Regions from separate parts of the Sphingobium sp. GW821-FHT02B05 genome, predicted to be linked through region 2. Evidence: riboswitches for the same ligand, from Rfam matches in the RefSeq annotation. Region 2 holds a riboswitch; each other region holds the start of a gene.
The links. Region 2 has a riboswitch for cobalamin ahead of cobW (cobalamin biosynthesis protein CobW). Riboswitches for the same ligand answer to the same signal wherever they lie in the genome.
Positions count from the first base shown of each region.

Region 1: linked by a shared signal. The riboswitch ahead of AC07UX_RS09310 (TonB-dependent receptor plug domain-containing protein) and the one ahead of cobW (cobalamin biosynthesis protein CobW) in region 2 are both predicted to bind cobalamin.
Region 3: linked by a shared signal. The riboswitch ahead of AC07UX_RS03510 (TonB-dependent receptor) and the one ahead of cobW (cobalamin biosynthesis protein CobW) in region 2 are both predicted to bind cobalamin.

Region 1 is NZ_JBWKVW010000001.1:1,860,568-1,864,959, reverse strand. It holds gene fdhF (formate dehydrogenase subunit alpha) at 1-76, shown strand, start outside; gene AC07UX_RS09320 (formate dehydrogenase subunit delta) at 86-391, shown strand; gene fdhD (formate dehydrogenase accessory sulfurtransferase FdhD) at 420-1,226, shown strand; cobalamin riboswitch at 1,289-1,504, shown strand; gene AC07UX_RS09310 (TonB-dependent receptor plug domain-containing protein) at 1,675-3,525, shown strand; gene AC07UX_RS09305 (ABC transporter substrate-binding protein) at 3,542-4,345, opposite strand; gene AC07UX_RS09300 (FecCD family ABC transporter permease) at 4,384-4,392, shown strand, end outside.
Region 2 is NZ_JBWKVW010000012.1:20,559-24,950, forward strand. It holds gene cobN (cobaltochelatase subunit CobN) at 1-748, opposite strand, end outside; gene cobW (cobalamin biosynthesis protein CobW) at 748-1,782, opposite strand; cobalamin riboswitch at 1,967-2,210, opposite strand; gene AC07UX_RS19495 (histidine phosphatase family protein) at 2,279-2,845, opposite strand; gene AC07UX_RS19500 (CbtB domain-containing protein) at 3,043-3,270, shown strand; gene AC07UX_RS19505 (CbtA family protein) at 3,280-3,996, shown strand; gene AC07UX_RS19510 (sulfite exporter TauE/SafE family protein) at 4,331-4,392, shown strand, end outside.
Region 3 is NZ_JBWKVW010000001.1:683,778-688,169, reverse strand. It holds gene AC07UX_RS03510 (TonB-dependent receptor) at 1-1,887, opposite strand, end outside; cobalamin riboswitch at 2,069-2,318, opposite strand; gene AC07UX_RS03505 (Arm DNA-binding domain-containing protein) at 2,509-2,838, opposite strand; tRNA gene AC07UX_RS03500 (tRNA-Ile) at 3,002-3,078, opposite strand; gene AC07UX_RS03495 (polysaccharide deacetylase family protein) at 3,103-4,140, opposite strand; gene AC07UX_RS03490 (sensor histidine kinase) at 4,204-4,392, opposite strand, start outside.

The DNA of each region.
Region 1 (4,392 bases), on a different contig from region 2:
GAGCGACTGGCAGCAGGATTATGCCGAGCAGGCGCGCAACAGCCGCCGCATCGCGCCATTGGAAGCGGCGGAATAAGGCGGGCACATGAGCGACGATACCCATGTCATGTCCACCACGGACCGGCTGGTCTATATGGCGCACCAGATTGCCCGCAACATGGCGATGATGGGCGAAGCGAAGGCGAGGGAAGCGCTGGCCGAACATCTGACCCGCTTTTGGGACCCGCGGATGAAGGCGCAGATCGTCGCCATCGCGCAGGAGCAGCCCGAACGGCTCTCACCGACCGTGGCCGCCGCCGTCGTGCGAATGGCGCAGGGCCGGCCGGCGCCAAAGGTCGATGCGGCGCAGTTCAACGCGGTGGATGAAGCGGGCCATTGCGACGCCGGTTGAGCGACGGGCCGTCCACCGCTAGGCCATGATGATGGATGAGCCTGCCGCCACTTCCCTGACATTCGATCGTTTGACGCCCGATGGTGCGACGCAGGCGATCGACCGGCCGCTGGCGCAGGAAGTGCCGGTCGCGATCGAATATAACGGTGCGGGCTATGCCGTGCTGATGGCGACGCCCGGAGATATCGCGGATCTGGTGCAGGGGTTCAGCCTGGCCGAGCGGCTGGTGAGCCGGGACGACACGCTGCTGGACGTGGACGTGCATGATACCGGTGCGGGGATCATCGCCCGCGCGACGTTGCCGCCGCATCGGACCGATGGGCTGCTGGAGCGGGTTCGGCATCGCGCATCGGATTCCTCCTGCGGGCTGTGCGGGATCGAGAATCTGGAGCAGGCGATCCGGCCGCTGCCGCGCGTGACAGCGTCATCGCGGGCGGACCGCGCCGCCATCTTTCGCGCACTGGCGGCATTGCGCGATCATCAGCCGCTTAATACCGCAACCGGGGCGGCGCATGCGGCGGCCTGGGTGGGGGCGGACGGCGCGATCCGGCTGGCGCGGGAGGATGTCGGGCGGCACAATGCGTTCGACAAGCTGATCGGCGCAATGGCGCGGATGGCGGCGGACTGGGACGGCGGCTTTGCGCTGCTGTCGTCGCGCTGCTCCTATGAGCTGGTGGAGAAGGCGGTGTTGGCCGATTGCCCGTTGCTGGTCACCATATCCGCGCCCACCCGGCTGGCGGCGGAGCGGGCCGAGGCTGCCGGATTGCCGCTGGTCGTATTGGCGCGGTCCGATGCGCTGTTGCTTCGGGGCCACAGCGACATCCGCCAAGCATAGGAGCGCTTGGCAGCGTCCCGGCTTTCCCTTATGGCGCGCGCTGTGGGGAAGGCATGTCTTTCCTGCAACATGATCGCGCCGGTGCCCGGAAACGGGTTAATCGGGAATGTGGTGCGGGCGTCACAAGCGCCTTAATCCACGGCTGTCCCTGCAACTGTGAGCGGATAGCGCGATGCACTGGCCCCAAAAAAAAGGGGCAGCCACTGGAGCAATCCGGGAAGGCGTGCATCGTGCCACGACCCGCGAGCCAGGATACCGGCCGGCGCTTGGTCGCTCTTGCTTTGGTCCAGGGGATGGTCGGGGCACGGTGGTTTTCCGTCGAGCGACGCCATGCGGCCGGGGCCGCATCGGGCCGCGGACGGGATATGGCGTCATCCCCCCAAAGGCCCGACCGCTTTCGGGCGGACGCCCCAGCCACCGTCGCTTTGACGCTGTAGGGGCAATGACAATGTTGAAATATGGACTTTCGCTGGTGGCTCTGGTCGCTGCCAATCCGGCCTTTGCGCAGGCGGACGACGATATCGTCGTGACCGCCGCGGGTATCGCACAGTCGCGCGACGAAGTCGGTCAGGCGATCACGGTCATCGACGCGGACACGATCAAGACGCGGCAGGCGATCGACGTAGTGGACCTGCTGGCGACGACGCCGGGCGTGCGTTTCAACCGCAACGGTACCGTCGGCGCGCAGACCGGCGTGTCGCTGCGCGGTGCGGAAACGACGCAGACTCTGGTGCTGATCGACGGGGTGAAGGTGAACGACCCCAGCGGTATTGGCGACGGCTATGATTTCGGCCCGCTGCTGACCGGGAATATCCGCCGGATCGAAGTGCTGCGCGGCTCCAACTCGGTGGTACACGGCAGCCAGGCGATCGGCGGCGTGGTCAATATCATGACCGGCGTGCCGGCCGAAGGCTTCGGCGCCAACGCATCGGCCGAATATGGCTATAGCGACACGTTCAGCGCGAAGGCGGACGTTTCCGGGACTGCCGGCATCGCGTCGGGCGGTGTGGGCGCAGCCTATTTCCGCACAGATGGCATTTCGTCGGCCGCCAATGGTACCGAGCGGGACGGCACGGAGAATATCGCCGCCAATGCGCGGGTGAAGCTGGCCTTCTCGGACAATCTCAGCCTCGACCTGCGCGGCTATTATATCCATGCAGATCTGGACGTGGATGGCTTCCCGGCGCCCGACTATGTGCTGTCCGACACGCCTGAAGTCGCCATTACCGATCAATATGTCGGCTATGCTGGCATCAACCTCGCGCTGCTGGACGGCAAGCTGACCAACCGGGCGGCCGTCACCTGGATGCGCAACGAGCGTGACTATTATTCGGCGCGCGGCGCGGAGGTCGATTATGGCTATAGCGGCACCAATCTGCGTTTCGAATATGAAGGCGTCTATGCGCCCATCGATCAGGCCAGGCTGGTCTTCGGTTATGAGCATGAGCGGCCGGACTATGATTATTATGACGCCTTCGGCACGACCAGCGCCAAGATCAATATCGACAGCGTCTATGCACTGGCGATCGTGAAGCCCTTCACGGGCCTGGCCGTCACCGGCGGCGTGCGCCATGACGATCATAGCCAGTTCGGCGGCGCGACCACCTTTGGCGCGAACGCCAATTATTCGCCCAATGGCGGCGCAACCAATGTGCGGCTGAGCTATGGCGAGGGCTTCAAGGCGCCATCGCTCTATCAGCTCTACGATAGCTGGAGCGGCAATGCGGCGCTGACCCCCGAACGGTCGAAAAGCTATGATATCGGCTTCGACCAACGCCTCGACGGTGACCGGGCCGTGCTGTCGGTCACGGCATTCCAGCGCGATACCCGCAACCAGATCAACTACGACAACGACACGTTCCGCTACGCCAATCTGGACCGCACCCGTGCCAAGGGCGTGGAAGCCTCGATCGCGCTGAAGCCAGTGGACGCGCTGACCGTGACCGGCAGCTACAGCTATGTCGACGCGCGCGACAGGTCGGAAGGATCGGCCACCTATGGCAATCGCCTGGCCCGCCGCGCCACCAATGCGGTGAGCCTGTCGGTCGATTATGTCTGGCCCTTCGGCCTGGCGACCGGGGCGACCGTCACGATGGTCGGCGACAGTTTCGACAATGCGGCCAACACGCGCCGGCTGGACGGCTATGCGCTGGCCGGCGTCCGGGCATCCTTCCCCGTGGGCGAGCATCTGGAAGTCTATGGCCGCGTCGACAATCTGACCGATGAGAATTACCAGACGGCCTATGGTTACGGCACCTATGGCCGCGCTGCCTATGGCGGCGTGCGTGTCCGCTTCTGATGACCGTTGGCCGGGGTCAGCGCGGCGCGTTCAGGCGCGCCGTGATGGCCCCTGCCGCCTGCACATAGGCTGGGCCGCCGCACACGGTCCAGCTTTGCGGCAGGCTGATGCGCGGGATGGTGCGCAGCGCTGGATGATGCAGCATTTCCGTGCCCTGATCGACCACCCGGTCGGTCGCGCTTTCCACGATCAGCCAGTCGGGGCGGGCGGCGACCATTTCCTCCAGCGATATCTGCGCCAGCATCGGCTTGCCGAGCCGGCTGGCGAGATTGGTGAGGCCAACGCGATGCATGAGATCGTCGATCAACGTGCCGGTGCCGGTCATATAGCCGCGCCGCTGATAATAGGCGGCGACTCTGCTCCGGCCAGGATGGCGCAGCGCGGCAAGGTCGCGATTCATCCGCGCAATCAGCGCTTCACCCCGATCGACATGGCCGATGGCACGGGCCACCTGACGAATTTGTTCGAGGATCGCGCCATAGCTTTCTGCACTGGCGAGGCCGACCGTGCGCCAGTCGCCCGGCGGGGCGCCGGCGACCCTGTTCATGCCGATCGGATAGCCCAGGATCAGGTCGGGCTGGATCGCCAGCACTTCTTCCAGCGGCCGGCGCAGGATGCGAATACCACGCGCCTTGTCCGCCGCCGCCGACAAGGCAGGATCGCGCGCATTGCTGCTGAGCGCCGCGATCTGGCCCGGATCGGCCAGGGCAAGCAGATACTGGTCGGCGCAGACATTGAGCGATACGATCCGGCGTGGAGGCGCCGCCGCGCCGCCGAGCGCGAACAGGGCGGTTGCCGCAAGGATCATCCGGCCGATCATCCCCACCGCCTTATCAAGCACGGCCAAGGAGGCAAGCCATGAGCGCA
Region 2 (4,392 bases):
GTTCGCGCAAGGCCCGGACGTGGATCGGCGCGACATTGAAACCGCGCGCCTCCAGCGCTGCGGTCATCGCATCCACCGCGTCCAGCGTGCCGGCCACCATCAGCGCGCGGTAGAAGATCAGGCAGGCGACGGGGGCGCCTTGCCTCCAGCGCATGCGCAGGTCGGACAGGGCAGGGCGATCGACGCCGGAGAGATAGAGGCCGGCATCGGCGACCGGCACCGGATCGTCGGGCATGCCGGCATCGCGCCCGATCGTGTGCGCAGCCGTGCGCAGGAAGCCCAGCGCATTGGCCATGCCACCCTGCCGCAGATAGGCGCGCAGCCGGTCGATCAATGCCGCCGGCACGGTCGACGCCCGGTCGAGCGCAGGGTCATCCTCCCGCCCGTCGGCGATCGCGGCGAAGGCGATGCCCCGCTCCCGCGCGACCTGCGCGATTTCATCTATGCCATAGGGCCAGTAGCTTTTGCCGCCGAGCAGGATGACGCAGACGAATTTCGCCTTGGCGATCACCTTCTCGACATAAAGGTCGACCGAATAGGGGTGGCGCAGCTGGAGCAGATTGGCGAGGCGCACGCTGGGCGCACTGCCCGTCGGATCTTCATCCGTCAGGCGCGCCGCCGCCTTGGCGAAGCAGGCCAGTTCGCTGTCCGCCACCGTCAGGATCACGATATCGCCCGGCGACTGGTCCAGGTCGATCGCCTCCTCGCCATTGGATATCGTGCCGGGCGTGGCGGACAGAAGATGCATCAGCCGATGACCGGCTTGAGCGCATCCTCTATGGCAGGGCGATCCAGCCCCTTCTGGCCGATCACGACCAGCTGGGTGCGCCGGGTTTCCCCGTCCTTCCAGGCGCGGTCGAAATAATGCTGGATGCGCGGGCCGACCGCCTGCACCACCAGCCGCGATGGTTTGCCGGCCACCGCCACCATGCCCTTGACCCGCAAAATGTCATGGGCGGCAATCGTGGCGTTCAGCTGCGCGACCAGCGCATCGACATCGGCAATATCGCCGCCCGACAGGATGAAGCTGTCGAAATCATCATGGTCATGCTCCTCCATCCCGTCGATATGCGACGGGCGGGCGTCCAGATCATCTTCGGCCGCCGCGCTCAGGCCCAGCAGTGCGGCCGGATCGACGGCGCCTTGCGCGCTATGGATGATCGCCACGCCGGGGCGGGTTTCCGCCTTCACCTGCGCCTCCACCGTCGCCAGCGTGGCGGCGTCGACCAGGTCGGTCTTGTTCAGCACCACCATGTCGGCGCAGACCAGTTGCTCCTCGAACAATTCCTCCAGCGGGCTGTCATGGTCCAGATTGGGGTCGGCCGCGCGCGCCGCCGCCAATGCCGCCTCGTCCGTGGCGAAGCGGCCGGCCGCCACCGCGTCGGCGTCGATCAGCGCGATCACCCCGTCCACCGTGGCGCGGGTGCGGATGTCGGGCCATTGGAACGCCTTCACCAGCGGCTTGGGCAGGGCCAGGCCGCTGGTTTCGATGATGATATGGTCGGGTGGATTGGGCCGGTCGAGCAGCTTCTGCATGGTCGGCAGGAAATCGTCGGCCACGGTGCAGCAGATGCAGCCATTGGCCAGTTCGACGATATCGTCCTCCGGGCAGGCCGCGTCATTGCAGCCCTTCACCAGTTCGCCGTCCACGCCGACATCGCCAAATTCGTTGATGATGAGCGCCAGCCGGCGCCCCTTGGCATTGTGCAACATATGGCGGATCAGCGTGGTCTTGCCCGCGCCCAGAAATCCGGTGATGACGGTGGTCGGCACTTTGCTCATGATCTTGTCCCTTATCGCGCGTTATCAAAAACGCAGGGACGTACCGTTTGCGAACGGTCGATGAGCGAGAGCGGTCGGGCACCCATGTCAGGGCAGCCGGCCTTCGCGCATCGTGCGGCCCCTGCCGCTTCGTTCGTCGCTCAGACGGGTTGGACCGTGCCCTGGCCATCCCCTGGACCAAAGCAAGAGCGACCAGACGCCGGCAGGTCTCCTGGCTCATGGGTCATCGCTTGATACACGGCCTTCCCAGGCCTCGCATGTTGCAGCGTCCGGCCCAGTGGCTGCGGCACGGGCGCCTTGCCCCGTCGCATCTGTGTATCGCGCTCGCCACTTACAGTTGCAGGGACAGCCTCGGATTAGGGCTGCTTGTCGCCGCCCGCACCGCGTTCCCATTTTAAGCCTCTTGCGAGGCACCGGCGCGATCTTTTCGCCCTATGTCGCAAGACGCATGGGCAGACATGCGGATAGAGGCGGCAATGAAGGTCCGCAACTCTTTTCAGCCCGGCTCCAGCGACTGGAGCCGCCAGCGGCCATTGAAGGACAGGGTGGTGCGCGATAGCGGTGCGATGTCGATGGACAGGCTGGCGCGCAACGGCATGTCGAGCGCATGGGCGATTACGGCGCGGATCGGCATCGGGTGGGTCAGGGCGCAGACGGATGCCTCGCTCGCGGCAAGGGCATCAAGCCAGGCGCCCATGCGCAACTGACAGGCATACAGGCTCTCGCCATCCGGGCTACCCTGCGCCGGATCGGCCAGCCATTGGGCCAGCGCGTCGGGTTCCTGCGCCGCGATCGTCGCAAAACCGTGCCCGGCCCAGCGGCCATGGTCGATGTCGCGCAATGCCGGTTGGGGCAGGGGCGTGACGCCCATGGCCTGCGCCGTTTCCATGGCGGACAGGGAGGGACTGGACTGTACCGAATGTCGGAAACGGGCGGGCAGCGACAGCGCGGCGGCATCGCGCCGGCCAGCATCGTCCAGCGCCTCGTCAACGGCAGGAAAGCCACCCCGTCGGCTGGCGCGCGTCGGTCCGGCACAAAGCAACAGCAATAATGTCGGCAGCACAGCCTCCGGCAGATGATTGACGGCGTCCCCCCGCTCAGCCTAAAGCACGGGTCGTTCAGAAAGAAGAAGCCGGTGCAATTCCGGCGCGGTCGCGCCACTGTTATCGCCGTCCATAGCCGACGTCGAGAGCCAGACCTTCCTTCCGAACTGCGACATCATTTCCGGGGACGCGCAATCCCGTGCAGGAGTATCAGGCCATGGCGAACACCGCCGCTCTGTTCGACGATCCGTTCATCCCCGTTCGTGGCGATGCCACCATCCCGGTCGCGGATATCGCGCCCTGGGCCGTGCTGGGCACGCTGATCGCGCTCATCTTCCTCTATTTCGTCAGCACCGAACAGGGGGCCTTGGCGCTGTTCGACGGCATGTATGTGCATGAATATGTGCATGACGGCCGCCATCTCCTCGGCTTTCCCTGTCACTGACGCCCGGTCATGACCCGGACATTATTGTGGCGCGGGATGCTGGCCGGCATCCTGGCGGCCCTGCTCGCCACATTGGTCGCGCGCGTGATCGCCGAACCGCAGATCGACCTGGCGATCGGTTATGAGGCGTCGCATGCCGCGCATCATGCCCCGGCGCCGGGTGGTGAACCGGAACTGGTGAGCCGCGATACGCAGAAGGGCGCTGGGCTGTTCACGGCGCTGGCTCTCTATGGCGCTGCGGTGGGCGGCATCTTCTCGCTGGTGTTCGCTTACGGCTATGGCCGGTTCGGTCGGGTCGGACCGCGCAGCTTCGCGCTGCTGCTGGCCGGCCTCGCTTTCCTGCTGGTCGTCATCGTGCCGGGGATCAAATATCCCCAAACGCCCCCTGCCGTGGGCCAGCATGAAACGGTGGACATCCGCACCGCCGCCTATTTCATGATGATCGGCCTGTCGATAGCCGCGGCGGTGATTGCGGCCCATGTCCGCACGGCGCTGCTGCGCTCGCTGCGGCCTCTCGACGCGACCTTGCTGGCCGTGGGCGTTTTTGCGCTGGTCGTGGGCGTCGGCCAACATCTGCTACCCGTCATCGATGAAGTGCCGGCCGATTTCCCGGCCTCCCTTTTGTGGAATTTCCGCATCGCATCGATCGCCAGCCAGGCGGTCCTTTGGGGAACGATCGGCATTGCCTTTGGCCTTTGGGCGGAACCTGTGCTGCGGCGCGGATAGCGTCGCGAGCGCAGTACAATCTGAAAATCATCGCGGTCCGGCCGCTGTGGGTCGATTACGCGCGACCGCGACTTTGCCGATTTCTCATAGGTGGGCGTCGCGATTTTGTTTCTCGCCTGCGTCATACTTTGGAAGAGGGGCTTGTGGATTACGGCCCGTCCTTCGTTGAGCGGGGCAGGGGGACATGACGACATGCCCCCCATGCAGCTTGAATTCGCCGAAGAGAGGCATGGTCTAACATCATGGTCGATTTCCCTACTTTCGCCGCCTTGATCCGCAAAGGCGAACGCAGCAACATGCGCGCTGGCCGCATTGAGCAGAAGGGGGTACGGTGATGCAGGGCGATGTCATGACCTGGCTCATTCCGCTGATTTCGATGCTCGCCGCCGGGCTGCT
Region 3 (4,392 bases), on a different contig from region 2:
GCCGTCCAGCACCCAATTGTCGGCAAATTCCCAGCTGACAAAGGCATTGGCGCTTTTCGCCGCGACATTGCTGGGGCGATTGCCGGTCCGCTGGAACAGCATACCGCCTACCGACTCCGCAAAATCATCATAGCGAGCCCGCACCAGCGCACCGTTCAGGGTGATGTTTAGCCGATCGACCGGCTCCAGGAACAGCGATGCTTCCACCCCGCGCGAACTTTGCTCGCCCACCTGCACCTGGATGGTCGGAATCAACGGATCGGACGTCAGCAGCTTGCGCTTGACGATATCATAGACGGCCAGCGTCCACTGGCCGCGCGATCCCCAGAAGATATGCTTGATCCCCGCCTCATATTGGCGACCGGTCGACAGGTCGAAATCGCTCTGCGCGGCGCTGGTGGACACCAGCGCGCCGACCGGATCGGCGGCGGTCGCATATTGGCCATAGAGCGCAAGCGAGGGCACCGGATTATAGACCGCCCCCATGCGCCAGGTCACGGCATCGGGCGTCGCGGTGAAATTGTTGGCCGCGCTCACATAATCCGTCTTGGTGATTTCCGGCCGGTCGTAACGCAGCCCGCCGACCAGCGAAAATTGCTCGCTGAACTTCAAACGGTCTTCGGCAAAGACAGCATATTGGCGGATGCGGTTGGTGTAGCGCGGCCTGGTTGGCGCGCCGGGCTGATGGATGAACAGGCCCGGATCGGGATCGACCGCATCGACCAAGCGCGTCGCATTATTGCCGCTGTTGCTGACATTTTTGTAACTGATGCGATTGACGTCGAAGCCGACCACCAGAGTGTTGTCCAGTCCGCCTATGCCATGGTTCAGCGTGGCGGTGGTGCGGTTCCCGGTCTGCTTCTGGATGTGGTAGAGTTCCAAGAAACTGGATTGACGCACCTGCGCGGGATTGCTGTCCGTTGCTGGCACATAGGTGGCGCTTTCGGCGTTCTTCCAATATTTGTTAGCCCACAGGTGATAAAAGGTGCTGCGGATCGTCAGCGCATCCGACGGCGTCCATTCTACCTTCGCTTGGCTCCAGTTATCGCGGAAGCGCAGCCGGGCGTCGGCGACATTATAGTTGTTCCTGCGGATCGACCGGTCGAGCTTCCCGTTCACCAGCGGCACGCCGAACCATGTGCGCGGATTTTGCTCGCTATGATCATGGGACAGAGTGATGCTCATGTTCGCGGCAGGCTTCAGCCGAATCGCCCCGGCCAGCGCCACCGCATCGGCGTCGCCCCGCGCCATCCAGCCTTCGGACCGGCGGACGCTGGCATCCGCACGGAAAGCGATACCGTCCGTTACCGGGCCACCTGCACCGACCCCTATAGTGAAACTGTCATAGGAAGATATGCCCACGCGCCCGCTGACCTGCATGTCATCGGACGGCCGCTTGCGCACGACATTGACCGCGCCGCCAATCGCCCCCTCACCATATAGGACGGAGGCAGGGCCGCGCAGTATCTCCACGCTTTGCGCCATCCACGGGTCCGCCGGGAAGGTCAGCGTATTGTTATACATGCGCATCCCGTCATAGAGCGTCATGACCGAATTCTGCCCGGTGAAGCCGCGCGCAGACAGGCCGTACCCAAAGACGCCGGACGTGTTGACGATGCCCGTCGCCCGCGCTGCGGCATCCTGAATGGTCAGGTCGCCGCGCAGTCGGATGGCGTCGCCATCCAGCGTCTCGACACTGGACGGCATTTCCAGCGCGGTCAGGCCAAGGCGGCTGGCCCCCTCATTCTTCTGGTTGAGGCGCAGCGGATCGACCATGCCCGTCACGATGATCGCCGCATCGCCGCTATTCTCATCGGCGGGTTGGGCAAAGGCGCCGGGCGCAGCAAAAGAGAAGGCCGCAATCGCAGCCGGTGTGAACTTCAACATGATCTTCCCCCGTCGGCGTCGCACGACAATCGGGCGGGGGCGTGCCGTTCAAAAAACGGTCGGCAGCCGGCATCGGCCGGACGCCAGGGGCGACCGACACACAGCGTCCGATGCGGCCCCAGCCGCTCGTTCGTCGCTCAGACGGAGTATACCGTGCCGCGGCCATCCCCTGGACCAAGGCAAGAGCGACCAGACGCCGGCAGGTCTCCTGGCTCATGGGTCATCGCTTGATATACGGCCTTCCCAGGCCTCGCATGTTTCAGCGTCCGGCCCAGTGGCTGGCGGATCGGTCATGATGCCGTCCGCGCCTGTATATCGCGCTCGCCACTTACAGTTGCAGGGACAGCCTCGGATTTGGACGGCGCACGCCATCCGCACCGCGTTCCCATTTTAATCCCCGTCTCCGGGGAACCGACGCGATCTTTATCCTCCCAAATCCCAAAGGTTTCGAGCGGACGCGCTTGCTTATGATCTCAATTTTGCCAGGGCAAGCGATTTTGACATCTGCCCCACCAGAGGTGGATCGCCTCGAGCAGAATGATATTCCTACCTTACGCAAATAGACGGCAAGATTGCGCCTAGGAGTTTCTGGCTGCATCTTGGCAGTGGCTGGTTCTGGCTTTACCTGACAGCTAATGAAAAAGCCTGGAGCGACAACTTCGTCCCAACCCAAGGCGTTCGCTTTCGGTGAAACCGACCCTTCTTTGCCCTACAGGGGGCCATTTTCGATCCCCAGGTGCAGAAGAGAAGAGCATTCCGCGCTGCGACAAGGCCCATTAAAGGGTAGCGACCGAGCGTGAGAGATTTCTCTTTCACACCCACTCTGTATTTGAAGCGCCAGGTTTTGTCCCCAGCCTTCGATACATTCAGATATAAGCCATTGGGATCAGCCAGCTTGTAGTCGCTTCGACCGGCCTTGGCGTTCTTAACTTCAGTGATGGTAAGCGGCATGGGAATTTTACCCCCAAATCGGCGCGCTTTACCCCCAATTTTACCCCTAATTTCGCTAAACTGTCCTGATTCGTTATGAACTGTCCCGGTCTGTTATGGCCGAGTAACTCTTTGTATGTTAAGGAGTTATCCATACCATTTGACCCGATCTGGGTGCAATATGTGGTGGGCCCGGCAGGACTTGAACCCGCAACCTATCCGTTATGAGCGGACAGCTCTAACCAATTGAGCTACAGGCCCCACTTGCGCAGCCGATAGGCAGCATTAGGCCGCTTGGCAAGCCCGTGAATGCGCGGGAACCGCAGCAATGAATTGATCCAGGGTCGCAGCGGCCACATTCCGACGCGCCAGATGCGCCAACACCCCATCCCACCAGGCATAAAAGGCCGTTCGGTCGCTTTCGCTGCGAACATAGGGGGTATGCCCCGGTTCCAGTGTCGGCGAATGGAAGCTGAAGTTGAGAACCGGCACGCCCTCCTCGATCAGGGCGTCGATAGCGGCTATCGCCTCGTGAAGCGGCACCCCCTCCGGCGTCAGCGGAATGCGGCTGAGCATCCGTGCTCGCGACAGCGCACCTGCCAGCGGCCCCATTGCCTGCGCCGCACGATAAAGCCGCTCCCCGCCCCCGCGCAACAGGCCGGCAAAGGCGGTCGAGAGCGGCAGCTCGATCAGCGATCGGCTCGGCCCTGCCCAATAGGGCAGTTGCGGCAGGCCGTGGAAATCAGGCCCGTGCTGATGACTATAATCGAAGCGGCTACGCACCGAACTGTCCAGGCGGAACCCTGCTTCCTCCAGCAGGCGCGCGCTGTTGGGACCAACGCCGTACCGGCCCGCGCGATAGGCTATCGGGCGCCGACCGAAACGCTGCTCGATACGGACGCACAACGCCTCCAGCTTGGCGCGCTCCACGGCATCGGGCAGGAAACCGACATAGCTGTTGGCGGCATTCACCGCCTCCACATGCGGCGGGTTGACCCAGGGGTGAAGGTGCGCGCCGATGTCCGCCGCACCGTCGCTGGCCCACTGGCCCATCATCGCGGCGGCGGCGTCATCGTCGATCACCGGATAATCGGTGACATAGATGGGCTTCACCCCCGCAGCGGCGAAATAGGCCTGCCCACGCGCCATGCCGGCCAGCGCGGTCACGCCATGGCCGACGCGGCTGAACGGCGCGTCCCAGTCAAATTCCTCTTCGGTATCGACGAACAGCATGAAGCGCGTGCCGAAGGCCGGATCGAGCGTGATCATATCCTGCGCCAGCGGCGGCTGGAGTAGATTGCCATCATGATGGGGAACAGTCATGCCATACCCCTATCGTCCAATGGTTGCGATAGGGTTTCCCTGAGCGCCAATCAATCCCGGCAATCAGCCAAGATCGGCCATGCCGCCAGCCGCCGCGACGGCAGGGATGGTGAGCAGCAGGCGCCCCTGCTCGATCGCAAGGCCGCCTCCGCTGGTCGCTGCGAGTCCGCGAATGAGGCGCAGCGAAAAGCCCAGGCCCAGAAGCGGCCCGTCCACCCAGTCGCCGGTGCCGTCATAGCCCGGATCGAGCAA